4 regions of the Ruegeria sp. SATB045 genome follow, and region 4 is predicted to be linked to each of the others. Evidence: riboswitches for the same ligand, from Rfam matches in the RefSeq annotation. Region 4 holds a riboswitch; each other region holds the start of a gene.
What was found. Region 4 has a riboswitch for cobalamin ahead of AC2FNR_RS03110 (DUF1636 family protein). Riboswitches for the same ligand answer to the same signal wherever they lie in the genome.
Positions count from the first base shown of each region.

Region 1: linked by a shared signal. The riboswitch ahead of AC2FNR_RS13125 (hypothetical protein) and the one ahead of AC2FNR_RS03110 (DUF1636 family protein) in region 4 are both predicted to bind cobalamin.
Region 2: linked by a shared signal. The riboswitch ahead of AC2FNR_RS09220 (CbtB domain-containing protein) and the one ahead of AC2FNR_RS03110 (DUF1636 family protein) in region 4 are both predicted to bind cobalamin.
Region 3: linked by a shared signal. The riboswitch ahead of AC2FNR_RS09290 (DUF1636 family protein) and the one ahead of AC2FNR_RS03110 (DUF1636 family protein) in region 4 are both predicted to bind cobalamin.

Region 1 covers NZ_JBXWSR010000024.1:48,184-55,689, forward strand. Annotated here, with positions in the region: gene AC2FNR_RS13110 (bifunctional 2',3'-cyclic-nucleotide 2'-phosphodiesterase/3'-nucleotidase) at 1-586, shown strand, start outside; RNA gene ffs (signal recognition particle sRNA small type) at 626-724, shown strand; gene AC2FNR_RS13120 (alpha/beta hydrolase family protein) at 763-1,620, opposite strand; cobalamin riboswitch at 1,757-1,976, shown strand; gene AC2FNR_RS13125 (hypothetical protein) at 2,059-2,466, shown strand; gene AC2FNR_RS13130 (protein-tyrosine phosphatase family protein) at 2,468-2,956, opposite strand; gene AC2FNR_RS13135 (DNA polymerase III subunit gamma/tau) at 3,090-4,841, shown strand; gene AC2FNR_RS13140 (YbaB/EbfC family nucleoid-associated protein) at 5,057-5,401, shown strand; gene recR (recombination mediator RecR) at 5,466-6,059, shown strand; gene AC2FNR_RS13150 (FkbM family methyltransferase) at 6,095-6,940, opposite strand; gene AC2FNR_RS13155 (hypothetical protein) at 7,153-7,506, shown strand, end outside.
Region 2 covers NZ_JBXWSR010000020.1:341,206-348,711, forward strand. Annotated here, with positions in the region: gene AC2FNR_RS09205 (DUF1636 family protein) at 1-18, shown strand, start outside; gene AC2FNR_RS09210 (hypothetical protein) at 15-509, opposite strand; gene AC2FNR_RS09215 (CbtA family protein) at 575-1,273, opposite strand; gene AC2FNR_RS09220 (CbtB domain-containing protein) at 1,278-1,448, opposite strand; cobalamin riboswitch at 1,485-1,689, opposite strand; gene cobF (precorrin-6A synthase (deacetylating)) at 1,733-2,476, opposite strand; gene cobA (uroporphyrinogen-III C-methyltransferase) at 2,469-3,197, opposite strand; gene AC2FNR_RS09235 (cobyrinic acid a,c-diamide synthase CobB) at 3,194-4,522, opposite strand; gene cobM (precorrin-4 C(11)-methyltransferase) at 4,515-5,309, opposite strand; gene AC2FNR_RS09245 (cobalamin biosynthesis protein) at 5,306-5,674, opposite strand; gene cbiE (precorrin-6y C5,15-methyltransferase (decarboxylating) subunit CbiE) at 5,671-6,870, opposite strand; gene AC2FNR_RS09255 (cobalt-precorrin-6A reductase) at 6,869-7,506, shown strand, end outside.
Region 3 covers NZ_JBXWSR010000020.1:350,982-358,487, reverse strand. Annotated here, with positions in the region: gene AC2FNR_RS09295 (NAD(P)-dependent oxidoreductase) at 348-1,340, opposite strand; cobalamin riboswitch at 1,452-1,660, shown strand; gene AC2FNR_RS09290 (DUF1636 family protein) at 1,746-2,120, shown strand; gene cobW (cobalamin biosynthesis protein CobW) at 2,122-3,177, shown strand; gene cobN (cobaltochelatase subunit CobN) at 3,181-6,474, shown strand; gene AC2FNR_RS09275 (ferredoxin-like domain-containing protein) at 6,471-7,506, shown strand, end outside.
Region 4 covers NZ_JBXWSR010000012.1:253,516-261,021, forward strand. Annotated here, with positions in the region: gene AC2FNR_RS03095 (protein GlxC) at 1-172, opposite strand, end outside; gene AC2FNR_RS03100 (class II glutamine amidotransferase) at 174-1,067, opposite strand; gene AC2FNR_RS03105 (helix-turn-helix domain-containing protein) at 1,249-1,896, opposite strand; cobalamin riboswitch at 2,023-2,226, shown strand; gene AC2FNR_RS03110 (DUF1636 family protein) at 2,329-2,685, shown strand; gene AC2FNR_RS03115 (ABC transporter ATP-binding protein) at 2,685-3,488, shown strand; gene AC2FNR_RS03120 (ABC transporter substrate-binding protein) at 3,485-4,432, shown strand; gene AC2FNR_RS03125 (FecCD family ABC transporter permease) at 4,434-5,447, shown strand; gene napF (ferredoxin-type protein NapF) at 5,640-6,155, shown strand; gene AC2FNR_RS03135 (chaperone NapD) at 6,152-6,445, shown strand; gene napA (nitrate reductase catalytic subunit NapA) at 6,442-7,506, shown strand, end outside.

The DNA.
Region 1 (7,506 bases), on a different contig from region 4:
CGAGATGCAGGCCGTCATTGTCTCGGGCACTGAAATCAAGGATTGGCTGGAAATGTCCGCTGGCGTGCTGAACCAGATGCGCCCGGGTGAACAATCGGACCTTGTGGATACGAATCGCGCCGGACATAATTTTGACGTGCTGCACGGGCTAACTTACGCACTAGATCTAGCATCTCCGGCGCGGTTCGACGCAGGTGGCGCAATACTTCATCCCAACAGCCATCGGGTTCGCGAATTGCGATTCAACGGCCGCCCTATCGACGCAGATCAGCGCTTTGTTGTCGCGTTGAACAACTATCGCGCCAACGGAGGCGGGAATTTCCCGTTTGCCGAAAACGCGACCCGAATTCCTCTGCCGGTCCTTCCGATTCAACCTATTGTACGGGATTACCTGTCGGGCGTCTTACCGATGGACCCTTTGGAAGAGGCACTCCAGCCTTTTCGGTTGTCACCCATACCCGGTGCCCATGCGCTTGTGAAAACCGGAGCGGCCGCTGACCAACACCTGGAAGAACTGGCACGCTACCGCGCCAAAGTCATCGGTCCGGATGCGAAAGGTTTTCTGAATATTCAGCTCTCCCTCTGACGGGTTGCCAAGCATGAACCAAATGCCTATATCCACCGTTGAGAGGTTGGCGCGGGCGAGCGCCTCGCCAACCTGGTCAGGTCCGGAAGGAAGCAGCCACAACGAGCCCCGCTTGGGTCGATGTCCAACCTCTCACTTCATCCCCGACAGTTTTGACCGGTTTAGGCACGCAGCACTTATGCGATCAAGCGCGGCCATAGGGACGCGTTACGACGCGCGAACGCGCCGATATGGCCAATGTCCTTAAGTCCGAATTCCTGCGGTGACAGTACATGACGCCGAGCGCTGGAGCCGTACAGATCTGCCAACCGCCAAACGGCTTCGGGCGGAACCATCTGGTCGTCCTCGAAAGTGAACAGATCGACCGGTTTGCCTTTCTCTGCCCAGGTTGCGGCAGGTAGCGTTTTTCCGATTTCTGGCAGATAATTTTGGGGTGCCGTGCACCACTTGCGCCACTGCCAGTAAACCGATGCAGGCAGGTCGGCCCCAAATCCCACTGCTTTGCCTGGCAGGTATCCAACAGTTTTTACCGCCAGCGGAACATGTCCATACCAGAACAAGGACGCCAGCGCGCGATAAGGCCAAGGGTGATCACTGATTGTCACCAGCCCCGAACACACACAGATCATGCGATCTATATGGTCGATATCAGGTTGTATTGGCCCCAACATCCCTCCGACCGAGTGCCCTATGCTCCAGTGTTCTGCGTGTGGGTAACGTTGGCGCATTTCCGCTCTGGCGGCAGGCATGTCGGTCAGCGCCCAATCCGCCATCTTTACCCGCGATTCCTGCAGTAGTCCGGTCAGTGAGTGGCCAAAGTCACGATAGTCGTAGGTCAGGCAAGCGATCCCCTGATCCGCTGCCAGCCAATGCGCGAAATGCTGATAGTAATCCCTCGGGACACCGGTCGCACCATGTACAACCACAGCGACTTTGGGATCGGTCACGGGCCGGTACAGGCGCGCCGACAGCATTGCCGAACCGGCAGAAAACCGAAAATCCTCAGTCAGGACGGGGGGTGTATCATCCAGCATAGCGTTGCTCACCTGATCTGAACTGTTCGGTTCACCCCTTATCCCCACTTTTTTGGCCGGGCTGAGTCAAGGGCGCATCAAGATGACCAAACGTCCACTTTGCGCGCGCGCCCGCTTGACTCAAAGCCCGCTCAACCGCTAGCGATGGCGTGATGGTTCTTGTCCCGTGTCGGGACAAGATGAAAAGGGAACACGGTGCGGTTCTGCCCGGTCATGCCGGAACGATCCAATGCCGCGACTGCCCCCGCAACTGTAAGCGGTGAGCAATGCCGAAATACCACTGGCCCGCAAGGCTGGGAAGGTCGGCAACGCTATGACCCGCAAGTCAGGAGACCTGCCATCAAAGCAAAACTGTAACTCGGGCGGGGTGTCCGGGCGGGATTGTCAGCGCGCTGTCACACCTGATCTACGCCCCGTTCCCCGCGCGGAGGGCGCATTATGATCTGGAAGACAAAAACGCACCAATTCAGTGCAACCCTATGTCAGAAAACCGGCAAGACCTGCCCGGCTCTGGCGCAGATGGCACGGGCTATTGTGCAGGCGATGGAATCCGCAGTGCCTGCCACGTCGGATGACTTCGCGTTGGACGGCAGCGGAGAGCTGGGCCATTGCCCACAGGGCTGCATCGCCCGATTCCGCGCCCAGAAAGATCAGATTCGCATCTTCTGCGGCACCAGCACGGACGCCTCGCTCGACGCGTTGGATGGTTATGCGGATATGCTGTTCGGCCCCGATGCTGCGGCCCGTCCGGCCGGCCAGTTACAAGTGCCGCCCTGTGCCATGCTTGAAGTGTCAGAGCTGGCCCCGGCGCAACCAGCACAGCCCCAGCAGCATCTGGCGTTGTAACTCAGTCCGGCGCGCAGGTTGCCCAACGCATCTGCCCGTCGGTTTCAACCGCACAGGGCCGCACGGCGCGCAGGCGGCGCAACGCCGCGTCGGACGCGATGCCCTGTTCGACCATAAGCCGCAGGGCGATCATGCCCGACCGCCCGCACCCGCCCCGGCAATGCACCAGCACCCGCCCTCCACGCGCCAGAATATGCGCGGCAGACTGGCTGATCCGGGGCCACGCGGCCTCGGTGTCCGGCGACGGCGCGCCAAAATCTTCAATCGGCAGGTGCGTCCAGGTTATGCCCTCGGCGTGCAGGTCATCTCCCAGTTTTCCCGCTCCGGTCTGCTCCATCTCGGAGCTTGTGGTCATCGAAATCACAAGATCGGGCCGCCAGCGGCGAATGATATCCAAATCCCGCGCATACTCCCCCGCGCGCCCCGGCAGCGGCGACAGCGCGAAATGACCGGCCCCGACCTCGACCACGTGAATTGCAAATGGCTCCATCCCCGGCCTCCTTTTCACATAGCTTCTATGCTGTGCAAACTGACCTGCAAACCGAATTTCCCCCAAGGCGGCGGTGGACGCGGGCGGCGGGGGTCTCTAGGCTGCGTCGGAACCCGAATCCGACAGAGCAGATATGACCGACACGCCCAGCCCCGCCTATCAGGTTCTTGCCCGTAAATACCGCCCTGAAACCTTTGCCGATCTGGTCGGGCAGGAGGCCATGGTACGCACGCTGAAAAACGCGTTCGAGGCGGATCGGATCGCGCAAGCCTTTATCATGACCGGCATTCGCGGCACCGGCAAAACCACCACGGCCCGGATCATCGCCAAAGGCATGAACTGCATCGGCCCCGATGGCGAGGGCAAACCGACGACCGAACCCTGCGGCCAGTGCGAACATTGTGTGGCGATCATGGAAGGTCGCCATGTGGACGTGATGGAGATGGACGCCGCCAGCCGGACCGGTGTGAACGATATTCGCGAGATCATCGACAGCGTCCGCTATCGCGCGGCCTCGGCCCGCTACAAGATTTACATCATCGACGAGGTCCACATGCTGTCGACCAGCGCCTTCAACGCGCTGCTCAAGACGCTTGAGGAACCGCCCGAGCATGTGAAGTTTATCTTTGCCACCACCGAGATTCGCAAAGTGCCGGTGACGGTCCTGTCCCGATGTCAGCGCTTTGACCTGCGACGGATCGAGCCCGAGGACATGATCGGCCTGCTGCGCAAGATCGCCGATGCCGAAGGCGCACAGATCGCCGAAGACGCGATGGCACTAATCACCCGCGCCGCCGAGGGTTCAGCCCGCGATGCGACCTCTCTTCTGGATCAGGCGATTTCACACGGCGCCGGGGAAACCAGCGCCGATCAGGTGCGTGCGATGCTGGGTCTGGCCGACCGGGGCCGAGTGCTGGACCTGATGGACATGATCCTGCGTGGCGATGCCGCCGGGGCGCTGACCGAACTTGGCGCACAATATGCCGAAGGCGCCGACCCGCTGGCCGTGCTGCGCGATCTGGCCGAGATCACTCATTGGGTGTCGGTGGTAAAGATCACGCCGGATGCCGCTGAAGACCCGACTGTGCCCCCAGATGAACGCGCGCGGGGTCAGGAAATGGCCGAGGCCCTGCCGATGCGGGTCCTGACCCGCATGTGGCAGATGTTGTTGAAAGCGCTCGAGGAAGTCTCAGCCGCGCCCAACGCCATGATGGCCGCCGAGATGGCCGTGATCCGCCTGACCCATGTGTCTGACCTGCCCAGCCCAGAAGAACTGATCAAACGGTTGCAAGACGCGCCTCCCCCACCGCCAAACGGCGGGCCCGGCGGCGGAATGACCGCATCATCACACGCCGCGCAGGCCCCGGTGGCCTCCACTTATGCGCCGCCCATACGCGGCGGGGCCGGAGCGCCCACGGCCGCACTGGCGCAGGATGTGCAAACGGCATTGGCCCGCTACCCGAGTTTTGAACATGTGGTCGAACTGATCCGTACCAACCGGGATGTGAAACTGCTGGTTGAGGTCGAAAACGGCGTCCGGTTGGTGTCTTACCAACCCGGTCGGATCGAGTTCACGCCAACAGATTCAGCCCCAACCGATCTGGCCGCCCGCATGGGTACCGCACTACAACGCTGGACCGGCAACCGCTGGGCGGTGACCATTGTGGCCAACGGTGAGGCGGCAACCATCGCCGAAATCCGAGATGCCGCCGATCTGGCGTTAAAGGCCGAGGCCGAACAGCACCCGCTGGTGCAGGCGGTGCTGGCTCAATTCCCCAAAGCCAAGATCAAACGCATCGAAACCCCCGAAGAACGCGCCGCCAAGGTCGAAACCGAAGCCCTGCCCGAGGTCGAAGACGAATGGGACCCGTTCGAGGAGGACTAACCCTCCCGCGCCCGCCACGGGCCATCGGCTGACGCCGATACCCCTGAGCGACCTTGGGCCCGGCAGAGCGCGGGCGTTGCCCGCGCTCTGCCGGGCCCAACGGGAGGAGAGGTCTAGCAAAAGACCACGACGACGGGCGGGAGGGCACTGCCCCCTTGTGCCGCACGGGCGCTGTCCGTATCTAGGCGACAAACCGATTAGCAGGAGAAAACGTAATGCTTAAAGGACTCGGCGGTCTGGGCGATATGGCCAAGATGATGAAATCCGCGCAGGATCTGCAGACCAAGATGACCGACATGCAGGAAGAACTCAACATTCTGATGGTTGTCGGCGAATCCGGTGCTGGACTGGTCAAAGCCACTGCCACCGCCAAGGGAGAACTCAAAGGTCTGGACATCGACCCCTCGATCTTCAACGGCGACGACAAAGAGGTCGTAGAAGACCTGATCCTCGCCGCTATCAAGGACGCGCAGACCAAAGCCGCCGAACGCGCGCAGGCCGAGATGGCCAAGCTGACCGAAAGCATGGGTCTGCCCGCAGACATCAAGCTGCCGTTCTGATACACACTCCTGACGATCCAAAGGCCGGGCCCGCAAACCCGGCCCTCTTGCAGGAGCACATGCGTTGAGTTCGAACAGCGACATCGACAATCTGATCGACCTGATGGCCAAACTGCCGGGGCTTGGGCCCCGCTCGGCCCGTCGCGCGGTGCTGCACCTGATCCGCAAACGTGCGCTGCTGCTGACACCCCTGTCGGACGCCATGCAGCAGGTCGCCATCACCGCCCGCGAATGCTTGAACTGCGGCAACGTGGGCACCACGGACATCTGTGACATCTGCAACGCCGAGGCCCGCGCCACCGGAGAGCTGTGCGTAGTAGAAGACGTCGCCGACCTCTGGGCGATGGAACGCGCAGGCGTGTTCAAAGGCCGCTATCACGTGCTGGGTGGGACACTCTCGGCACTGGACGGCGTCGGCCCGGACGAACTGCGCATCCCGCGCCTCAAAGATCGAGTCACTGCAGAAGGGATCACCGAGGTCATCCTCGCCCTGAACGCCACAGTCGATGGCCAGACCACAGCCCATTACATCGCCGACCAGCTAGACGGTCAGGTGCGCCTGACCTCACTCGCTCAGGGTGTGCCGATTGGTGGCGAGTTGGATTATCTGGATGACGGAACGATCACGGCAGCGCTGCGGGCGCGCAAGGAGATCTAGCGAACGATATCAGGCCTAAATTGCAGGTTAAGAGGTCAGGACAGCTCGCGCCTCGACAGGAAAACATCGGCCCATCTGCGGTCTGTACCGGATAGATAATGCATGCATTGTTCCGCGTCTGTCCGCTGCAGTCTTTTGTTCCTGCTACCCATGATATAAACAAAGTCAAACGCCTTCAGGACCGCGGCAAAGGCCTGGGCGTCGAATTCAGGCTTTGGTATCCGCCACCCTTCGAACACCGCCAAATCAACGCGCTGCCAGAATCCGAGTGGAAGTTCGCTCATCAGCACCTCATCCAAACCTTGGGTATCAGATTTCCAAATCAACCGTCGCTTTCGGGCCTCATCCCCCATGCAATCGTCAAGCAACTGCTCCGATATCTTGCGGATCGGGGCTTTGATCACGTGATGGTTTCTGCCCGCTACTGCATTCTCATTGAACGAAAAATTTCCTCCGTTCACATCGTCAGTAAAAAAGGTCAACTCACCATCTGTCGTTCCCAGACCGAAGCTATGGACCGTCGCAGTTGGCATCCCGCCGATATTTCGCTCAAGATGCTCGACATTGTCCGGGCTGGGTTCGAAACAGGAAGCGGAATGCACGTTCTGGTAGTTGAGCAGCACCTGCCGCGTATAGAGCCCGACATTCGCCCCTATATCAATAAGATGGTAAGAGGCTGCATCGCAAACCTGACCAATAAAGCGTGTTTCGTTGAAATTCCACTCGTACTGCTGCGCGACATGAGGAAAGATCGAGCCATCGGTCAGAAGCGAGATCTCGTCCCCCCGCTCAAACGTTCCACGAAGAGGGCTTTCCTCGGATAGCCGCATTTGCACCGAGGTGCAGGTACGTCGAAGAAAACGTATCTGTTGACGGTTCATCATGTGATCCTGAATAGTGAAAACATCTAATCTCGAACAACGGCCACCACCGGCATTACCCGATCGCGCACAAAATGGAACAATTGCGCCTGCTTCTCAAGATTTGATAGAAACGTTCGGCACATTTGGCGCTTTAGATGCGCCGGACTTTGGTATCAACTCGATTCCGAATGCGAGCGTCCGTTATTCGACATATTTCAGGAGCTTAACCAATGCCTCGTCTTCTTGCTCTTTTGCTAACGGCAGTCACAACAACAACAGCGTTTGCACAAGACCTTATCGACAAGGGTTTCGTCGAGGGTTGGAACATCATGATGGACCCTGCGCTTGGGAATGGGTGCCTGATCCAGACGATTTATCAGGATCTCTCGGTCGTGCGTATCGGGTATGACGCGTTGGACAAACGCGGTTATTTCGCCGTCTACAACAAGGCCTGGGGCGAGATCGAACAGGGCGAGAGCTATCCGATCCGTTTTGAACTGGATGGCAAAAGCTACGATGGCACCGCAATCGGATTCAACGAACGCGATGTGCCCGGTGCAACGGTGTTTTTCACTGACCCCAAA
Region 2 (7,506 bases), on a different contig from region 4:
CGTATCCCGGCGCTTTAGTCGACCTGTAGTGTGACCGCCGCGCTGACGGGGATGTTGTCGACCATCAGCGGGCTGTGGCTGTTTGCGTTCAGAGAGACCGAGACTTCGACCTCGCCCTGCGGCAGATGGTCGATATGCATCCAGTTACCGTACAGCCGGGCCAGTTTCTCTCCATTTACGTAGACATGTGCATGCCCCTCGCCGTCGACATCGGTCTTTGAGGCATTTTGTGGTGAGAACCGAAAGTTCTGCGGCATGACATGCAGGTTCCAGCCCGCCATAGGATCGGGCGTAAGAGCGATCTCAAGCCCCGGAGCATCAGCGCCAGCAGGCAGGTTGATGGCAGTCGAATGATCGTGTGCGGCTGCCTCGGCGTGAGACGAACTGTGATGTGCGGGATCGCCATGGTCATGGCCGTCGAAAGTGACGCCATTTGCAGCCGCAACCACAAATCCTGCACCACTGCCAAAAACTATGCCGATTGCAAACAGGGCAAGTGAGCGTGCCATTTTATGTTCCTTGATGGTAGTAGAAACACGCCGAGCTGGTCTCGGCGTGTTCATAAGCGTGCTGGTCAGGCCGCAGCTTCGGCACGCTGGCTTTCATGTCGCCAGAAGTATCCGGCGAATGCCCCGACCAAAACCCAGGCTACCAGTCCGATGCCAAAGGCGCGTGCGGCAAACAGCGCGCCGATCTCGGTCGGAACGGGGCCGGTAAACACGTCCGGCTCGGGCGCGCCGATCAGATGTGGGGCCAACAGCAGGGCGGCTGCGATCACATAGCTGATCAGGGTGCCGCCAAAGGCAATCAGCCACATGGCAACACCTGCTGCGGCGACGGTCGCAAACCACCAGATCTGACGCGCAGCGACATCGGCTGCTGCCACGCCGGGCACTTCTGGCGCGAGCGAGAATCCGGGTGCGAGGTGCACGGCAATGAACCCCGCAAGCCCCCACAAAACGCCGGTGCGCCCGTCAATCTTGTGGCCGTTGCCCTCAGCCACGGACATCAGCGCAATCATCATCAGCGCATAACCGGTATAGGTAAGCATCGTGAAAATGACGCTTAGCGCATCGCGGAACAGGTCCGAGAACATTCCCGGCAGCTCGGGGTGAGCACTTACGACGTCACCGCCGAAATGGACCAATTCGCCTGATTCATACAGTTCCGCGTGCAGCAACACAGGTTGCACAAAGACCAACTGCAGCAAGGCGGCAATCAGCCCCGCTGCAGCACCAGCGAACAAGGCGCTGGTCAGGATACGGCTTAACATGGGTTTAGTGGCAGGGGAAGCCGGTCGCGTGGCGCACATCGTGGGCTGCGTCATGCAGGGCCGCGGCCTGAACGTGGCCGGTCAGCGTGATGACACCAAGGCCCAGAACCACAGCGAACATAACCGGCAGGATACCAACGCGTGAGGTCGAAGCGGTTGTTGCTTGAGTTGCCATTTTTAGTTCTCCTTTACCGTCGCACCCGACGGTTGGTGTTTTCATTCGTGCCTGGCAGGTCTCCTGGCTCGCGGGTCGATGCCTCTGTTCGCCTTCCCCCTGAAACTCAGGAGTGGCTGGTTGAACAGGGCTCACCGCTTACAGTCGCGGGGGCGGCTGTGGATTCGATCGCGCGCGGTCTCACCACATTCCCTCTTAGCTTGCCGGTATTGCCGACAGGACCAGACAGGTTCATTTAGCCGTTACATCTGCTGTCGCGCAATCGCCATTTGCGACGTTTTAGGTCAGATCACGCGCTTTTTGAGAAGATAAATATCCATGATCCACCCATGATCAGCGCGCGCAGTCGCTCGGGTGTCCAGAATCGACTGTGCAACATCGATCAGAGGGCCGTTGATCAGGATTTCTTCAGTCATGCCCACATAAGCCCCCCACCAGATGTCATAATCTGCCATCTGAAGATGTTGGAACGAGCACTCACCATCCAACATGACCGCCACGTTTGATGCACCGTCCGGCCACCCTTCGTCGCGAATCCGCCGCCCCGTGGTCACGATGTAGGGGGCACCCAGATCGTTGATCGGAATCGCGTGGGCCGCCGTCAACGCCTGTAGCGCTGTAATGCCAGGGATCACCCGCGTCGTCGGTTGAGGGTCCAACCGCGCCGCGATTCGCAGTGAGCTGTCGTATAGCGACGGATCGCCCCAGATCAGCAGCGCCACGTGCAGTGCGCCGGGATGGGCGGCAATCGCCTCGCGCCAGCGCAGCGCAATCGCGTCGTGCCATTCGTCCACCCCGCGCAGATACCCGTCTTCCGAGCGGCGCTTGGGGATGTCGAAATAGGCGATCTGCGGCGGCGTGTCGGTCACCTGCGCAATGACCTTTTCGCGCAGCCCGGCCAGATCGGCCTTATTCTCGCCCTTGCGGGGGATCAGGATCAGGTCCGCCGAGCGGATCGCCTGCGCGCCCTGAAAGGTCACGTGGTCAGGGTTCCCGGTGCCGATGCCGATCAAGGTCAGGTCAAACATCGTCAAACTCTGCCAGCGGGCCATAAAGGATCAGCGCCGGGGCGGTGCCTATCTCGTCCGCCAGTTTTTCGGACAGCGCGCCTACAGTACTGCGATGCAGCTTTTGTTCGGGGGTCGAGACGGATTCGGCCATTAGTGCTGGCGTCTCCAGCGGCAGACCGTGGGCGTTCAGCGTTTCGACCAGCAGAGGAAAAGTCCGCTTGCCCATGAAGACGACGGTGGTCGCATCCGGGTCGGCCAAAGCGGGCAGGTTCAGGTCCTCGGGCAATTTGCCGCTGACATCATGACCAGTGACAAACTGTACTCGCCGCGCGGTCAGCCTGCGGGTCAGCGGGATGCCCGCCGCCGCCGCTGCCGCCACGGCCGAGGGGATGCCGGGTATGATCTCGTAATCGATCCCAGCCGCGCGCAGGGCCACCAGTTCTTCTTCCAGACGCCCGAACATGCCGCCATCGCCGGATTTCAACCGCACGACCCGCTGCCCGGTCAGGGCGTAATCCACCAGCAACCGGCTGACATGGTCCTGCTTGGGCGAGGGGCGGCCCGCCCGTTTGCCCACGCCTACCAGATCGGCATCGTCGCGCGCATGGGTCAGGATCGGCCCGCTGCTGAGGTCATCAAACAGCACCGCATCCGCCTTCTGCATCCGGTCCACAGCCTTCAGCGTCAACAGCTCCGGGTCGCCGGGGCCTGAGCCAATGAACGAAACAAACCCACTCATGCTGAGGCCTCCGCGATCAGGTGAAAGAACGTGCCGGTCACGTTGCCACGCACCGATCCGGTCTGCGGCCCTTCGGCCCCTTCTGCGTCAAACACACGGGCCAAAGGCGCGTCAGGTTGCTCGATGATCGAGGAATAGTGGAACTCATGCCCCCGCAGGCCCGTGCCTACGGCAAAGCCGGGCATCGGGGCCAGCAGTTCGGCGCGGCGATAGCCCAGATTGAACTTGCGCTTTTCATAGGACGTCACCAGCCCCAACAACCCCGCCATCTGATGCGAAATACCCTCTTTATCGATCAGAGCCTGTCCCAGCGCCATGTACCCCCCGCACTCTCCATGAACGGGCTTGGTCCGCGCATGTTTCCGTAGCCCCTCCTGAAAGACTGATGCAGCGGCCAGAGTGCCTGCATGCAACTCGGGATATCCACCCGGCAACCAAACCAGATCGGCATCCGCCGCTGGGGCTTCATTGGCCAAGGGCGAGAACGGCAACACCTCGGCCCCAGCCGCGCGCCAGCCTTCCAACAAATGCGGATAGGTAAACGAAAACGCAGAATCACGGGCCAGCGCGATCCGTTGCGCCGGGGGCCGCGGCAGCGCGGCGGACGATGGCCCACTCGGGCCTGAGGACGCCGCCCGCTTGATCGCCTCAAGATCGACATGTTCGCGCAGAAACGCGGCATAGCCCACAATTGCGCTTTCCAGATCGGGATGTTCAACCGCCTGGATCAGGCCCAGATGCCGCTCGGGCAGGGCCAGGTCTCCACGACGGGGCAGCACGCCCAGAACCGGCAGGCCCGCGCGTTCCATTCCCAACCGCGTCAACCGCTCGTGCCGGGGGCTGGCGCAGCGGTTCAGAATCACGCCCGCAAAGGGCAGATCGGGGTTATACATCTTGAACCCCAAAGCCGTCGCCGCCGCCGATTGCGCCTGACCGCCCACATCCAGCACCAGCACCACCGGCCAGCCCATCCGTAACGCGGTTTCCGCACTGGACCCATGACCCAGTTCACCGGGCTTGGCGACGCCGTCGAACAACCCCATCGAACCCTCGGCGACCACAATATCCGCGCCCTCAGCCTGCGCTGAAATCGCGTCCAATAGAGGCTCACCCATGGCCCAGCTGTCCAGATTGAACGAGGCCCGCCCCGCCGCCGCCCGGTGAAAGGCTGGGTCGATATAATCCGGTCCGCTTTTGAAGGGTTGAACGGTCAGACCATCCTCGGCCAGCGCACGTAACAAGCCCAGCATGACCGTGGTCTTGCCCGTTCCCGAGGACGGCGCGGAAATCAAAAGGCCCGGAGGGTTAGTCATCGCGTCATTCATCCTCGGGGCTCCAACTGGACCACGGGCTGTCGGCGCTTTGCGGGCGATAGCGGCGGTCATAATCCTTGGCATACAGGCAGCTTTCGTCGAACCCTTCGCCTGCCAGCGCGGGGCCGACCATGATCAGGGCGGTGCGTGCGATGCTTTCATCCAACGCGTCTTTCAGGGTGTCCAAAGTGGCACGGATGATGCGCTCATCGGGCCAACTGGCGCGATAGACCACGGCCACCGGGCAATCAGCCCCATAGGCCGGGGTCAGGTCGGCAATGACCTTGTCCAAATTGCCGATGGACAGGTGAATGGCCAGCGTAGCGCCGGTGCGGGCGAAGTTCTCAAGCGTCTCACCCTCGGGCATCGAAGACGCGCGGCCCGGCGTGCGGGTCAGCACCACCGATTGCGCAAGGCCGGGCAGGGTCAGTTCGGTCCCCAGAGCGGCGGCCGCCGCAGCGAAAGAGGGAACGCCGGGCGTGACGCTGACCGGGATACCCATTTCTTTCAACCGGCGGATTTGCTCACCCATGGCGGACCAGACCGACAAATCGCCTGAATGCAGTCGGGCCACATCCTGTCCAGCCTTATGCGCGGCTTCGATCTCGGCCATGATCTGATCCAGATCCATCGGCGCGGTGTTGATGATCTTGGCCCCCTCGGGGCAGTGGTTCAGGATCTCTTCGGGAACCAGCGAACCCGCGTACAAACACACGGGGCAGGACGCGATGATATCGCGCCCGCGCAGGGTCAACAGGTCGGCAGCGCCCGGTCCGGCGCCGATGAAATGAACGGTCATGTCTGTCCTCCGATGGCGATGGCGCAGGTGGCCAGCCGGTCGTCTGATATCTGTCGGGGTGAAAGCAGCCGCGCGCCCAGTCCGGCGGCGGCAAGGGCGGACGCTTCGGCCACGCTGCCGGTGCCGTAACTGGCGCGGCTGCGGGGCGAGCAAGAGAGCGTGCGCTGCCCGGCCAAATCGGCGGGTGCGATGAAATGCAGGGGCAGGGCGGTTTCGGCGGCGAATTCTGCAAGCGCGGCGTGACCTTCCTTGTCCGCGACGGTCGCCAAGGCGCTGACGGGGTGGAGTGCGGCGGCAGCCGTAAAGGCCGCGCGCAGGCTGTCCGCGGTCGCGGCTGAGGAAAAGCCAAGGCCGGCGACGATCATAGCGTGACGCTCCACTGAACCACTGGATAGGCAGATTTCCAACCGCGTCGGGGGCCCAAAGGCGCAGCCTGAGCCAGTTCGATCCGCAGAAGGTCGCCGCCTAATGCGTCGTGCCATTGCGCCAGTAACGTTTCGCTTTCCAGCGTCACCGCATTAGCGACCAACCGCGTGCCTTCAGGCAGCGCATCGCGCAACCATGCCAGAAGGTTTGCGTTCAATCCGCCGCCGATAAACACCACATCGGGCAACGCAAGCCCGGTCAAGTCATCTGGGGCAGTGCCGTGGACTACACTCAGCCGATCCTGTCCCAGCGCATCCGCATTGCGGCGAATACGCTCGGCACGATCTGCGCGCGGCTCGATCGTGGTGGCCGTCAGTGTCGGATCACACATAAGCCATTCTATGCTGATCGAGCCGGTGCCACCGCCGATATCCCACAAATGCTCGCCGCGCTGTGGGGCCAGCGCAGACAGGGTCAGGGCGCGGATGGGGCGTTTGGTGATCTGTCCATCAGTCTCGAATATCTCATCCGGCTTGCCCGAAGATTTCGGCAGTGCGCGCCCATCACCCGCGACCTCTAGCGCGACGCAGACCGGGTGATCGAACCCGCCCAGCAGCGCCTCGGTCAGGGACACACTGCGGGAACGCTCACGAGGGCCGCCGAGCGCCTCCATCACATGCAGGCGGGTGTCAGCAAAACCGGTCTCGGTCAGGTAAGTCGCCAGTTCCGTCACCGCAGCCCCGTTGCGCAGCAGCAGGATGGCGCGCAGGCCCGGCGACAGGTGTGGGCGCAGCCGGGTCAGGGGGGCGGCGTGCAGGCCAAAAGTCAGTGTTGCCTCCAGCGGCCAGCCCAGCCGGGCGGCGGCCAGCGAAAACGTCGATTGGCCGGGCAGGGCAGTCCATTCCCCGGCTTCGAAATTGCGCGCGATGACAGACCCCGCGCCAAACCAGAACGGATCGCCCGAGGCCAGCACCACGGTGGGCCGCCCCCGGAACCCCGTCAGCACGGGCAGCCCGTCGGCAAAAGGCACCGGCCATTCGACCCGCTGGGCCTGGCTGTCGGGGATCAGCGACAGGTGGCGCGGCGGGCCCATGATGATTTCGGCGCGGTCCAGCACTTGACGGCTTGCGGGCGACAGGCCATCAAGCCCATCCTCACCCAGGCCCAGAACGGTCAGCCACGGAGCTTCATGCATGACACATCTCCTGATCCTTGGCGGCACCACCGAGGCCAACGCCTTGGCCAAAACCGTGGCCGAGCTGGGCATCCCAGCGACCTACTCCTATGCTGGTCGCGTCGACAATCCGCGCCCGCAACCGGTGCCGGTCCGCGTGGGCGGGTTCGGAGGCGTTGCCGGTCTGGCCGCCTATCTGCGCGACCATACTGTAACCCATGTGATCGACGCCACGCACCCTTTTGCCGCGCTGATGAGCGCCAACGCGGTGGCCGCCTGCCATCAGGCCGAGGTGCCTCTGGCTGCGCTGACCCGCCCGGCGTGGGTGGAACAGGATGGAGACCGCTGGCAACATGTTCCGGATATCGACGGCGCAGTGGCCGCCCTGTCCGGCGCACCGCAGCGGGTGTTTCTGGCCGTGGGCCGAATGCATCTTGAGGAGTTCGCCACACAGCCTCAGCATCGCTACTTGCTGAGGCTGGTCGATGAACCGGGTACTCTGCCGTTGCCTAATTGCGATGTGGTTGTTTCGCGCGGGCCGTTCACTCTGGCCGATGATCAGGCGTTGATGCAGCGTCATGAGATCCAGTTGGTCGTGTCCAAGAACGCAGGCGGCCTTGGCGCGCGCGCCAAGCTGGACGCGGCGCGGGCGCTGGG
Region 3 (7,506 bases), on a different contig from region 4:
GAAAAAAGCAACTTGGCATACATGCTTGCACGACCTTGTAGTCGCGAAGTAAGCAGGCGAAATCCTACTGAACGCATAGGCATGAACCAAGCGGGCAGTACCGGATCTACGGAAAACGGGCGGCTCGCGGGAGTGCAAGCTCGTAACTTGCGACATGATTGGCACTTAGTATCTGAACAGGTTTTCCTAGGGTTTGTCTATTGACGATACTTAGGTTTATCCGCACACAAATTGACTGTTGCCCAGGTGGTTCAGGTAGTTCAGTGGCCTGAAAAAGTGGCAGCGAGCCCAACACTCGCCGCCTCTTTTCCAAGCCGGGCAAAGCGTTTTCGCGCAGTGCAATTGCGTCATTCGGCCCGACGTCCCTGAGGAATAACCTCGTATCCGGACGCTTCCGGCTCGTAGTCTTCCATTTCGGACGGGAAGCCGGGGGCCGTGATATCCAGCCCGGTGGCCTCTTCCAACCGCTTGATAATATTAGGTGATAACTCTCGGTCGCCATAGCGGGCGATGCCGTCGTCAAAGATACGCATCATCACCGGGTTGATCTCGAGCGGCACCCCCGCCCGGTCCGCCACATCCTGAAACAGGCCAATGTCCTTTTTCACCAAATCCATCGTGAACGAAATGTCCCGCGAGCCGTTCAGAATGACTTGGCTTTCGGTTTCATGCACGAAGGATGTCCCGGATGAGATCTTGATTGCCTCGTATGTGGTGTTCAGATCCATCCCGGCGGCTTTGGCGGTCACAAGTGCTTCTGCGCAGGTGATCAGGTTGGCGGTGGCGAGGTAATTGGTCAGCACTTTCAACACCGAAGCGGTACCTAGGTCACCGGTATGCAGAACCCGTCGGCCCATGGTGGTCAGAAAGGGCAGTATGCGCTCGAATGTGGCCCGGTCGCAGCCCGCGAAGATCGAGATATTGCCCGTCGCGGCGCGATGACAGCCACCCGATACAGGACAGTCTACCGCTGCGCCGCCACGTTCGATCACCTGGGCGCCCAATCGCTTGACTTCAGCTTCATCAGTGGTGGACATCTCCATCCAGATTTTGCCGGGGCTGACCTCAGGCAGCATCTCCTGCATCACCGCGTCCGATGCGGCAGGTGATGGCAGGCAGGTAATAACCGCGTCGCAATCGCGCATCAGCTGGGCCGGGCTTTCGGCGGCCTTGGCCCCCTGTGACACGAAGCCGTCGACGAGGTCAGAGTTCAAATCATGTACCGTCAGTTCGATCCCGTTGCGCAGCAAAGACCCTGACAGTTTGCCGCCCACATTGCCCAAGCCGATAAAGCCCACCTTCATGCGATACACCTCCTTTTTTGGCGTCGTTTTGTTCATGGCACCATGCCGCCCCACCCAAAGTCATGCCGCCCAGCGACGCTGTCAGGTCGCTTTTAACCCGAGGTGCGAAAGATGTTTGCGACTCGCTTGACAAGGGCCTGCCCGGTGCCGCATGTCCGATCCGTTGGTGTCCATCTGCAGATGGATGAAAAGGGAATGCGTCAGCGGGTCATCCGTCAAACGCAGCCGCCCCCGCGACCGTGACCGGAGAGGGTGCCCAAGCCACTGGCCAGCAAGGCCGGGAAGGCGGGTCATCCGACAGGGCAACCGCCCTGAAATCCGCAAGCCGGGAGACCTGCCAGCACCCGCGATTGAAACCGGACGGGGTGTTCCGGTGCCGGGTCACGCACGACCCGCATGAAACCCCGTCCCCCACGATGAGGATTTAGGGGGATGAGAGACATGACCGAAACCGCTCCGGTCGAGCTGCTGGTTTGCACCACCTGCCGCCGCGGCCTACCCATTGAAGATGACGCCCAACGCCCAGGCACGTTGCTGCACAAGGCATTGGAACAGGCTGAACTGCCCGAGGGCGTGGCGCTGAAGGCTGTTGAATGCCTGTCGAATTGCGATCAGGGCTGTTCCATCGTGCTGCGCGGCGGGCCGGAACGCTGGACCTTTGTCTATGAGAACCTGAACGAAGTCGATCATGTCGACGTGATCGTAGACGGTGCCACCAAGTATCTGGCCACCGAAGACGGTCTGGTCAAATGGCGCGAGCGCCCCGAACATTTCCGCAAAAACTGCGCCTCGCGCATTCCCCCGATTGGAGCCTGACATGTCCACTTTGGAAAAACTCCCCGTTACTGTGATCACCGGCTTTTTGGGTTCGGGCAAGACCACGCTGGTGCGACACCTGATGCAGAACCCGCAGGGCAAGCGTCTGGCCGTTGTGGTCAACGAGTTTGGCGATGTCGGCGTGGACGGCGATATCCTGAAATCCTGCGCCATCCCCGATTGCCCGGCCGAGAACATCATGGAACTGGCCAATGGCTGTATCTGCTGCACCGTGGCCGATGATTTCATCCCCACGATCGAGGCGCTGATGGCGCTGGAGCCGCGCCCCGAGCATATCCTGATCGAAACCTCCGGTCTGGCGCTGCCCAAGCCGCTGCTGAAAGCGTTCGACTGGCCCGATATCCGATCCAAGATCACCGTTGACGGCGTGATCGCGCTGGCCGACGCCGAGGCCGTTGCCGCCGGTCGCTTTGCCCCGAATGTCGCGGCGGTGGATGCCCAGCGTCTGGCCGACGACTCCATCGACCACGAAACGCCTCTGTCCGAGGTGTTCGAGGATCAGATCTCCTGCGCCGACATCATCCTGCTGACCAAGCCTGATCTGGCCGGCCCCGAAGGTGTCGCCAAAGCCAAAGAGATCATCGCCGCAGAGGCCCCGCGCCCTCTGCCGGTCGTCGAAGTGGCCGAAGGCGTTGTGGACGTGCGCGTCGTGCTGGGTCTTGAGGCTGCCGCCGAGGATGACATGGAGGCGCGGCCTTCGCATCATGACGGTCATCACGATCATGAACATGACGATTTCGAAAGCATCATCGTCGAACTGCCGGAACAAACCGACCCGGTGGACCTAGTTGCCAAGATCGAACGTCTGGCCACCGAGCTGAACATCCTGCGCGTCAAGGGCTATGCCGCTGTTCAGGGCAAGCCAATGCGCCTGCTGGTTCAGGCCGTCGGCGCGCGGGTGCGTCACCAGTATGACCGTCCGTGGCAGCCCGGCGAAGAGCGCCGTTCGCGCCTGGTGGTGATTGCCGAGCATGACGACATCAAAGAGGCTGAAATCCGCGACATCCTCGTGGGCGTCACCGAGGCTGCCGAGTAAACCATGCACGTCGTCTTCCGCGAAAGCCACGGGTTAGAGGAATCCGAAACCCCAACCGATCTGGGCCAGAGCCCGGCGGATTTGGTGGTGCTGTCGTTCTCAGACAGCGACCTTGGTGCTTTCGCGGCAGGCTGGCATCGCGGCGGAGGGCCCGAGGGCCGGATGCCGACCCTACGGCTGGCCAATCTGACGGCACTGAAACATCCCCTCTCGGTGGATACCTATGTCGAGCAGACGTTGGAGGGCTCCAAGGGCATCCTGATCCGACTAATCGGCGGGGTGCCCTATTGGTCCTACGGACTGCAGCAGGTTCTATCGCTTGCGCAGACCAAAGGGATTGCTGTGGCCGTGCTGCCCGCCGACGGGCGCGAGGATACGCGGCTGGATGACTATTCGACCCTGCCCGTCTCCACCCTGCGCCGCTTGGCGCATCTTTGCGACACCGGTGGCGAGGTTGCAGCACAAGCCGCTTTGGCGCAGATGGCATTGGCAGCCGGTCTGTATGCGGGCCCGGTGATGGGCGCCAAGTCCTTGCCCGACTGCGGCGCATGGTGCCCGGACCGCGGCGTGATCCCGGCGGAACAGGCGTTTTCCGGGGATGCGAAACGCATCCTCGTCACCTTCTACCGCGCTTATCTGACATCCGCCGACACCGCCCCCGTGGCCGCCCTAATCCGCAGTCTGCGCGCACGTGGATTTGAAGCCGTGGGGCTCTTCGCCCCTTCGCTAAAGACCCCGGCAGCTGCGGACTGGCTGCGCAACACCGTCACCGCGTTGACCCCATCCGCGATCATCAACGCCACCTCCTTCTCGGGTAAAAGCGCATCTGGCACCTCGCCCTTGGACGCCGCCAATGTACCCGTCTTCCAAGTCGCACTGGCCACCTCGCGCCGCAAAGCCTGGGCCGAAGCGGAACGCGGTCTCTCGCCCGCCGACCTCGCCATGCATGTGGTGCTGCCCGAGGTGGACGGGCGGATTTCAGCAGGCATCGCCTCGTTCAAGGAGCCGGGCAAGCGCGACCAGCATCTGGAATATTCCCGCTTTGCCCACCGGGCCGAGGAGGAACGGATCGAGGCCATCCTTGACCGTGTTACCGGCTGGCTGAACTTGCAAGACAAACCCAAATCCGATCAGGTGCCCGCGCTGGTTCTGTCCACCTATCCCGGCAAAGACTGGCAGATGGCCCATGCGGTCGGTCTGGACGCGCTGGCCTCGGCCGAGGCAATGCTGTCCGACCTACAGGCCGAAGGCTATGACACCGCCCCCGCCGAGCCAATTTCTGACGCACTGTTTGACGCGCGGATTGCATGGCCCCTTGCCGACTATCAGGCCGCGCTGGCCGACCTACCCGAACAGCTACGCACCGACCTGCAAACCGTCTGGGGTGCGCCCGAGAGTGATCCCGCTTTCGCGGATGGTGCCTTCCACTTCACCGCGCTGCGCCGGAGCAAAGTTCTGGTCGCACTGCAACCCGAGCGCGGCGCGCCCGAGCTGCGCGATGACGACTATCACGACCTGTCACGCACCCCGCGCCACAGCTATGTCGCCTTCTACCTCTGGCTGCGCAAAAGCCTGCGCACCGACGCGCTGATCCATATCGGTGCCCATGGCACGTTGGAATGGCTGCCCGGCAAATCCGTCGCGCTCTCAGCCGATTGCTGGCCCGAAGCGCTTATCCGCGATCTGCCGGTGATCTACCCTTTCATCGTCAATGACCCCGGCGAGGCCGCGCAAGCCAAGCGTCGGATCGGAGCCGTCACACTGGGCCACATCCCGCCCGCTTTGAAAGAAAGCGGTACACCGGATCGGATGGTACGGCTGGAGTCCCTGCTGGACGAGTTCTCGAACGCCGATGGTCTGGACCCCAAGCGCCGCGACCGACTGCAAGAGGATATCCGCGACGAGGCACAGGCCATCGGGCTGGAGAGCGATCTGGGTCTGGATCAGGCCACCTGCACCGCCGAGGCGATCACCCGCATCGACCGCTTTGTCTGCGACATCAAGGAAAGCCAGTTCGGCGACGGGCTGCACATCTTTGGCCGGGTGCCCGAGGTCACGGGCAATTTCGACCCCGCGCCCTCGGCCCAGTCTGAACACCGCGCATTGATTGATGCGCTGGCCGGAAAGCGGATTGAGGCCGGGCCGTCCGGCTCGCCCTATCGTGGCCGCTCGGACGTGCTGCCGACGGGACGGAACCTTTATACCACCGACCCGCGATCCGTGCCCACGCGCGCTGCCTATACGCAAGGGGTGAAACTGGCCGAAGAACTGGTGCGGCGGCATCTGCAAGAGGAAGGCGATTATCCCAAGGGCCTGATTGTCGACCTCTGGGGCTCGGCCACCATGCGCACGGCGGGTGAGGAATTCGCCATGGCGCTGCACCTGCTGGGCGTCAAACCGGTCTGGGACAAAGGGTCCGAGCGGGTCTCGGGCATTGAGGTTCTGCCGATCACCGATCTCAGCCGCCCACGTTTGGATGTAACGCTGCGTGTTTCGGGCCTGTTCCGCGACGTGTTCCCGACGCTCTCGGCGCTGTACGGTCAGGCGATCCGGGCCTTGTCGGCGCGCGATGAGGCGGCCGACTGGAACCCCTATGCCGGTCAGGAACCCGTTGCTCGCGTCTATGGTCCTGCCCCCGGCAGCTATGGCGTGAACATGACGCAATTGTCGGAAGTCTACACCGACGAGGCGCGCGCGCAGGCGGGTGAAGCATGGCTGGATGCCAGCTCTTACGCGTTGGAGGGCGAGCACATCGCGCAGGACAAGGACGGCATCACCCAGCGCGTCGCCAATGCCGACAGTTTCGTCCACCTGCAGGATCTGACCGAGACCGACCTGCTACTGGCCAATGATTACGCCACGCATGAGGCCGGATTTGCCGCCGCCAAAAAGATCACCGGCGGCACAGCGCAGCTCTATCATCTGGACAACACCAACCCCGACACCCCGCGCGCGCGGACCCTGCCCGAAGAGATCAGCCGCGTGGTCCACGCCCGCGCCGCCAATCCGGGTTGGATCGCCGGGATGCAACGCCACGGGTTCCGGGGCGCAGCCGAGATCGCCGCGACGCTGGATCATATGGCCTCATTCGCGCATCTATCTGGCACAGTCGCGCCGCATCTGTTCGACCTTTACCACGATGCCACGTTGGGCAACGAAGACGTCGACGCTTTTCTGGCCGAGGTCAACCCGAAGGCCCATCAGGCCATGCAGGACCGGTTCCGCGCCTTGCTTGAGGCGGGGCTTTGGAACACACGCCGCAACTCGATTCGCGCCGATCTGGAGGAGCTGGGATGAGCGCTCCCATCGTCCAGGGCTGGTGTCCCGGTGCGCACCGTCCGATGATGTCGGGCGATGGGCTGGTGGTCCGGGTGCGGCCGCGACTGGCCCGTCTGGATGCAACGCAGGCCATGGGTCTGTGCGATCTGGCGGAACGCTTCGGCAATGGCACCATCGACCTGACCAACCGCGCTAACCTGCAGCTGCGGGGTGTGTCCGAGACGAATCATCAATCCCTGCTGGCCGAACTGGCCGCGCTGAACCTGCTGGACGCCGAGCCGGGGATCGAGGTGCGCCGCAACATTCTGGTCTCACCTCTGTACAAAGCCGGAGACCTGACCGCCCGGCTGGCGCAAGAGCTTATTGACCGGCTGGCGGAACTGCCCGCCCTGCCCGCCAAGTTCGGCTTTGCCATCGACACCGGACCTGAGCGCCTGCTGGCTGGGAATTCAGCCGATATCCGGCTGGAAACAGCTCCGGATGGCCTGATCCTGCGCGCCGATGGGGCCGAGACCGGACGTCTGGTCCGAGAACCCGAGGCCATCGACCAACTGATCGCCCTGGCCGCATGGTTCGCCCAAACCTACACGCCCGAGACGCGACGCATGTCACGCGTGGTCTCGGTTCTGCCACCGGAGTGGCAGGGCGCAGCTCCGGGATCTATTGGGCCTCCGTTGCGACCCGGCCCCTGCGATCCGGGAAAGCTCTATGGTGCGGCCTTCGGGCAATTGCCTGCGCACGCACTGAAGGACCTGATCGCGCAAAGCGGGGCCGTTGCCTTACGCGTCACCCCGTGGCGGTTGATCCTGTTGGAGGGCGGGGCGGCGATACCCGCCCCAGCCTTTGTCACAGATGGCACCGACCCGCTGATGATCACCGACGCCTGCCCCGGCGCGCCATATTGCCCGCAGGCACAGGTGGAAACCCGCGACATCGCGCGCGCTTTGGCGGCACGCGTACCGGGCAGCCTGCATGTCTCGGGCTGCGCCAAGGGATGCGCGCGCATAGGCCCGGCCGATGTGACCCTGATCGGCAATGCCGGAAGATTTG
Region 4 (7,506 bases):
CGGTCGAACCCTTGACCGTGACCTCAATCGGGGCATCCAGACCGACAGCGATGGCATGGCTGCCCTTGGGGTTCTGAACCTGCCACTGGGTCTGGTTTGTCTCGGTGCTTTGGGCCTGAAGGGCGGCGTTCAGCCCGCGCAGGCCCTGTTCGGCAACATCATAGCTCTGCATTTTAGTGGCTCCAGAAATAGACGGTTGCGGGTTCGGGTTCCCAGACGCGGGCATCCTCGATTCCCGGCAGGTTGACCAAGGCGCGATACTCGCTGCCAAAGGCCACATATTGATCGGTCTCGGCCATTACCGCCGGTTTGCAGGCGATGGGGTCGCGAACCACGCCGAACCCATCCTTGGTGCCGACCACAAAGGTAAAGAACCCGTCGAGATCCTCAAGGCTGCTTTCCAGCGCCTCACCCAGAGTGGCCCCGTTTTGCATTTTCCATGTCAGATAGGCCGCGCCGACCTCGGTATCGTTCATGGATTCGATCCGCACGCCCTCGCGCATCAGTTTGCGGCGCAGGGCGTTGTGGTTGGACAGCGACCCGTTATGCACCAGACATTGATCTGCGCCGGTGTTGAACGGATGCGCCCCTTCCGTGGTAACGGCGGATTCAGTGGCCATGCGTGTATGGCCGATCCCGTGGCTGCCGGACATCAAGGTCAATTGGAACCGCTCCGCCACCTCCCGAGGCAATCCAACCTCTTTATAGATCTCGATCGCATCGCCGTCGGACATGATCCGCAGGCCAGGGCGCAATTCCCTCAGGGCCTGCCGCGCAGCGCTGACTTTGTCGTTGGCCACGCTCAGAACCGCATGAGTGTCATTGCGGCCCAAGCTGACGGGGCTGGTCAAGACGTCGGCCAAATCTTCGGCCAAAGTCTGAAAATCCGCGTCCGGATTGTCGGATTGCACGGTGAGCTTCGCCTGATCTCCGACAGGTCCATAAATCGCGATCCCGGCGCTGTCCGGGCCGCGATCTGTCATTGTGATCAGCATATCTGTCAGCATCGCGCCCAATTGAGGCTCGAGCGTTTTGTCCTTCAAAAAAAGGCCGACAATTCCACACATGTGTCAGCTTCTCCTGTGTTGAGTTGGGCAGACGCTAACACCTGAACTTCAGGTTATCAACAAAGGGAAATTAATATTCATAAGGGGAATATTTTCGGCTATCTATTTCCCCCGCATTCAAAAATCACGGAGAGCAACCCCGCAAAACCTCAGCAGCGGTTTATCAATCGCCGAATCGTGACTAACGCGTCTGCGGATATGAGATGATCGACAGGTAGCGGGCTGGCAGTTTGCGCAGCACCTCGGGTCCATGCGGTGCGTCCGCATCAAAGAACAACGTATCACCCGGCTCCAGCAGGTAAATTTGATCGCCGTGTCTGTAATCGACTTCGCCTTCAAGCATGTAGAGCATTTCAATCCCGTCATGCTGGAACGTCGGGAAAGTGTCGGACTCTTCCGTCAGCGTGATCAGATAGGGTTCGACCACAACACCACTGGCATTAGACCCCATATGACCCAAAAGGCTGTATTGATGGCCTGCGCGTGTCCCGGCTCTCTCTGTTTCAACGCCCTTTCCCGCTTTGGTGTGGGTTGCGTTTCGGGTTTCTTCATATCTGCGGAAAAATGCAGTGATCGGTGTGCTCAGAGCATTGGCCAGCGATTGTAGCGTCGTCAATGAAGGCGATGTGTAGCCGTTTTCGATTTTTGACAGCATACTGATGGATAACCCGGTCAGCCCCGACAATTCCGCAATTGTCACGCCCTGCTGCAACCTCAACGCGCGGATTTCACGACCGATCGCCGTTTCGAGGTTCTTTTCACCGGGGTCCCTGACCTTGTGGGGATCCTGAGAAAACTGAGGTTTGGACCTATCGTTTGATGCTTTCACCAACCTATCCTTAACGCCTTTCGCTTCGTCGTTATCGCCTGCAATTTTCTTGAAGGGAAACATATTTTCAAAACTACATTCCTGCGCAACCTCCGGTGATTTGTGTTGACCGGCGATCTGATCTCGGGCAGTGACGCATTTGATGGTTCCCTGGGGCATGCTCCAGCGGTGAAAAGGGAATACGGTGAGGTTTAAGTGCCAAGTCCGTAACTGCCCCCGCAACTGTAGGCGGTGAGCGAAGCCAATATCCCACTGACATGAATAATGTCGGGAAGGGTGGCCAAGCCTCGACCCGCAAGTCAGGAGACCTGCCATCGCAACCGAAACCAACCCGGGGCGGGGCGTCCTGGAAGGAGGCTTGATGGTACCTCGTACGCCTTTATGCGCGACCGCGTTTCAGTACGGCCCCAGCGGCCGTGGAACAGACGCTTGATGGCCGAGCCCACTGATCATTTTGTTCTGATCTGCGCGACCTGTCAGGGTTTGGAGGCAGCGCAGCACATTGCGGATGCCTTGTGCCCTGAATTGCCTGCGGGTTTCGCAGTGCGCACAGTAGACTGTATGGCTGGATGCGATCACCCGGTCACTGTCGGATTTCAGGCCCTAGGAAAAGCCCAATACCTGTTTGGTGATATCGGCACCGAGCAAGAGCTGAATGCTCTTGCCCAATTCGCCGCGCAATACCTGGGCAGCGCAACTGGTTGGACAAAGGCCACAGACAGGCCGGCGCCTCTGATAACCAAGACATTGGCGCGCATGCCGGCGTTGGCTGTTCGAGGAGCTCGATGATGACCAGACCCTTCCTGCAGGCGCGTGGTGTAGCCTACTATTCTTTTCACGGTGACGTTCTGTTGCAAGACATCTCGTTCGACCTTGAAGAGGGGTCGGTTCTGGCCATTGCCGGTCCGAATGGCGCTGGCAAAACCACTCTGCTGAACTTACTTTGTGGCGCTGAAGCTCTGTCCGAAGGCGACGTTCTGGTGCAAGAGCAGAGCTTGAAGACACTGTCAGCGACGGAGCGCGCCCGAAAAATTGCCGTCGTCAGTCAGCAGGAATATCCCGATGGGCGCTTGCATCTGCGTGACTATGTGGCACTTGGGCAAATTCCAATTCGCTCGGACCGCTCCTCTGAAGATCACGCAAACGACTTGACGCGAATTCTGGACCTGACCGGCCTTTTGGAGCTTGCCGACAAGCGCATGGCAGTGTTGTCGGGTGGCGAACGTCAGCGCGCCCATATCGCGCGTGCGCTGGCACAGAACCCTACTCTTCTGTTTTTGGACGAGCCGACGAACCATTTGGATCCCGACGCCAAAGGGCGGATGTTGTCGCTGGTCGCTGGACTGGGGATAACCGTCATAATGATTGTCCATGACATTGTCATGATCCCCGAATTCGCCACCCATGTTGCGTTGATGAAATCTACCCGGCTGACCGGGTTTGGCCCTGTTTCCGAGGTCCTGACGACTCAACATGTGCGCGACACGTTCGGCGTCGACTACTTGTTCTTTCAGCACGACGGTCGGATGATCCCCGCGCTGGACATACGAAAAACCACTGTTTCCCAACCCTCCAGGAGATTTCCAAAATGAAACATATCTTGTCCGTGGCTCTGGTTATGGCCATGGCGGGCGGTGTTGCTGCGCATGAAGTGACCGTAGACAATTGTGGTGAACCGTTGGTGTTTGAAACCCAACCCGAACGGTTGGTCGTACATGACATGAACATGACCGACATGGCCTTTGCGCTGGGTCTGCAAGACAAAATCGTCGGCCTCACGGGCATCACCGGCTGGTACAAAACCAGTCCTGAATTCGACACGCTACGTGGAGATATCCCCGAACTGGCACCGAAATATCCCTCGGTGGAAAATATTGTCGCGGTAGAACCCGATCTGTTCTTCGCCGGCTGGTACTATGGAATGCGTCCCGGTGGTGATGTAACGCCAGAAACACTTGCCCCGTTCGGGATCAAAACCATGATCCTGACTGAAAGCTGCGTTCATCTGCATAAAGACCGCCCCGAGGCCAGCATGGACCTTTTGTTTGACGACATTCTGCGGCTGGGCAAAGTCATGCATGTCGAAGACAAGGCCGAAGCACTTGTATCTGGTTGGAAGGATGAACTGACCGCAATCGAGGCAAAAACCGCAGACTTACCGAAACCTCGAGTGTTTCTGTTGGATGGCCCGGCGGACGCTCCGTTCACTGCTGGGAAATACGCAATCCCCAACGCAATGATAGCAGCGGCGGGTGGTCTCAATGTTACCCGTGATATGGACACAAGCTGGGGTCGCACGTCATGGGAAACCGTGGCAGCCGCGAACCCTGAATTTTTAGTGCTGTTGGATTATCAAACCGGAAACGGAGCGGCGGATACGTTCAGGTTTCTGCAAGAACACCCTGTTATGTCACAAACCGACGCGGTCAAAAACGAGCGCTGGATCGGTTTGCGGTACGAAGAATTGACCCCTGGGCCGGCAAACATTCAGGCCATCGCAAAATTGGCAGCAGCCATGCGCACGGGCCTGAACTGATTTGGGCCGTCTGGGGCTGACACTTTTGATCGGGGTGGTCATTCTGGCCGCCCTTCTTCTGGTTTCGACAATATACGGAACCACATCCATTCCTCTGTCCGATACGGTCTCAGCTATTATGCTCGGCGCTGGTTTGGTCGAGGGAGACATGTCACCCCTTCACCGTATCGTCTTCGACCTGCGCCTGCCCCGCGCGCTTTTTGCCGCCGTGATCGGCGCTGGCCTCGGAGTTGTTGGAGTTGTGCTGCAAACGACTACCCGAAACGATCTGGCCGACCCGTTCCTGTTCGGTCTTTCCTCTGGTGCGGCGGCGGGGGCGGTGTTCGTCATTACGGTGACTGGTGACATACTGGGGTTCTGGACTTTGCCGATAGCAGCATTTTGTGGGGGTCTCGTGGCCTCGGGCATTGTGCTGGCTCTTGTCCACGGGCTGCGAACCAGTGCACCGGAAAAGCTCATCCTGGCTGGGCTTGCCGTGTCGTTTCTGTTCTCGGCGTTGACTAATTACCTGATTTTCGCAGGTGACAACCGTGCTGCGCATTCTGTCATCTTCTGGATGCTGGGCGGATTGGGTCTGGCGCGTTGGGAAACCTTTCCGCTCGTCTGCGCGGGTTTGGTCCTGATTCTGGCCTACTCACTATATCGCAGCCGTTGGCTGGACGCCTTGTTGACCGGTGACATGACGGCGTCGACACTGGGTGTCCCGGTCCAGTCACTGCGGTTCAAGATGTTCTTTGTTGCCGCTTTGGCTACGGCTGTATTTGTCTCAGTTGCCGGGGTGATCGGGTTCGTCGGGCTGATGGTTCCGCATATCGCGCGCGGAATTGCCGGACCACTGCACACCCACTTAATCCCTGCGGCCGCGGTGGTCGGCGCTGTTCTGCTGACCGGGTCCGATATCCTCAGCAGGCTGCTGCTGGCCCCGCAAGAACTGCCGGTCGGCATAGTGACCACCTCGTTAGGGTCCGTTTTCGTGTTCATTTTGTTGCTGAGAACTGCAAACGCGAAACGGTAGATCACACGGAGCCTGTTCACTCATTCTTGGGCTGCAAACTGTGGTCACCTGTCAAATTCCGACATTCATTTAAAATATATCCTAGATCAACCTTAAGAGTGCCCAAAAAATGATCTAAATCAAAACCGGCTCGGTTCAAAAACGCTAAGCGGAAATTAGCAAACAAAAGAAACGACGAGAGCCAGGTCTAAAATGGACCAAGTGACGACCCGTCGCGCTTTCCTGCGCGCCCGATTTCAAGAAGAGGACGGCAAAATAGCCCGGCCTCCGGGATCGGTCGGCCAGGTCTTTTATGATCAGTGCACAAAATGCCGAGACTGCGTCGTGGCTTGCCCCGAAGGCGTTCTTTCAATCGCGGCAGATGGATTTCCCGCGTTCACTCCAACCGACAATCCCTGCACGTTTTGCGGCGCGTGCGCCGAAGCCTGCCCAACACCGGCGCTTGATATCAGCCGATTGGCCCTGTGGCCATGGCGCGCGTCGCTTGAAAAGCAAGCATGCCTATCCATGAACGGCGTCAGCTGTCGCATCTGTCAGGACAATTGCGAGCAGAACGCAATCCGATTTTCGCTCCAAACCCAAGGGCGCGCGGAACCCGCATTGAATGTTGAAGCGTGCAATGGATGCGGATTGTGCGAGGCGCTTTGTCCTGCTGACGCACTTATACTGAAGCATAACCCTCAACCTCAAATGGAAGCGATACAATGAACATCTGCGGTTGCCTTGCCCATGTCGCGCCGGACTATGCCGCCAATGCGGCGCAATCCATGGCCGCAACTCCGGGCGTCGAACTCCACGCTCAGACCGAAGACGGCCGTTTCGTCGTCGTTGTCGAAGATACCCCTGAACGCCTTGCGTCCGAGACCATCATGGATCTGCACCAGATCCCGGGGGTCGTGTCTCTGACGTTGACCTATCACCATTTCGAGGACCTCGCAGAGACCCGCCCGCGTCCCGATGCCCCAAGCCAAACCACCAGCCGGAGGCTCACGCTATGACACATTCTGAATCACGCCGGACATTCCTCAAGGCCACTGCGGCCACAGCCACAGCCTCGGCCGCCGGTATTCCGCTGGCCACAGGCGCAGCCGACGCTCAGGCGGCAACGCCGGATATCCGCTGGGACAAGGCCGCGTGCCGGTTCTGCGGAACGGGCTGCTCCGTTTTGGTTGGCACCAAGGAAGGCCGCGTTGTGGCCACGCAAGGCGACCCGGACGCGCCGGTGAACCGCGGCCTGAACTGTATCAAGGGCTATTTCCTGTCCAAGATCATGTATGGCAAAGACCGCCTGACCACTCCGTTGCTGCGTAAGACCAATGGCGAATACGACAAGAATGGCGAGTTCGAACCGGTCAGCTGGGACGAAGCCTTTGATGTCATGGCCGCCAAATGGAAAGAGGCGCTGGCCAAGAAAGGCCCGACCAGCGTGGGCATGTTCGGCTCGGGTCAGTGGACGGTCTGGGAAGGCTATGCCGCCGCCAAGCTGATGAAAGCGGGCTTCCGCTCCAACAACATAGACCCCAACGCGCGCCATTGTATGGCTTCGGCTGTTGTTGGGTTCATGCGGACCTTTGGCATAGATGAGCCGATGGGCTGCTATGACGATTTCGAGCACGCAGACACATTCGTTCTGTGGGGTTCCAATATGGCCGAAATGCACCCCATCCTGTGGTCGCGCCTGACAGACACGCGTCTGACCAAACCGGGCTGCGAAGTTCATGTCCTGTCAACATTTGAACATCGTTCTTTCGAATTGGCGGACAATGGCATCGTGTTCAACCCACAGACCGATCTGGCGATCCTGAACTACATCGCCAACTACATCATTCAGAATGGTGCGGTGAACGAAGACTTCGTCAAAAAGCACGTAAACATCACCAAGACGGCAACCGATATCGGTTACGGCCTGCGCGACGAAAACCAACTTCAGCAAGACGCGGAAAACCCGAACTCGGGCAAAATGGAACCCATCAGCTTCGAAGAATATGCCAAAGCTGTTGAGCCATACACTTTGGAATATGTATCTGAACTCTCGGGTGTTCCCGCTGACAAGCTTGAG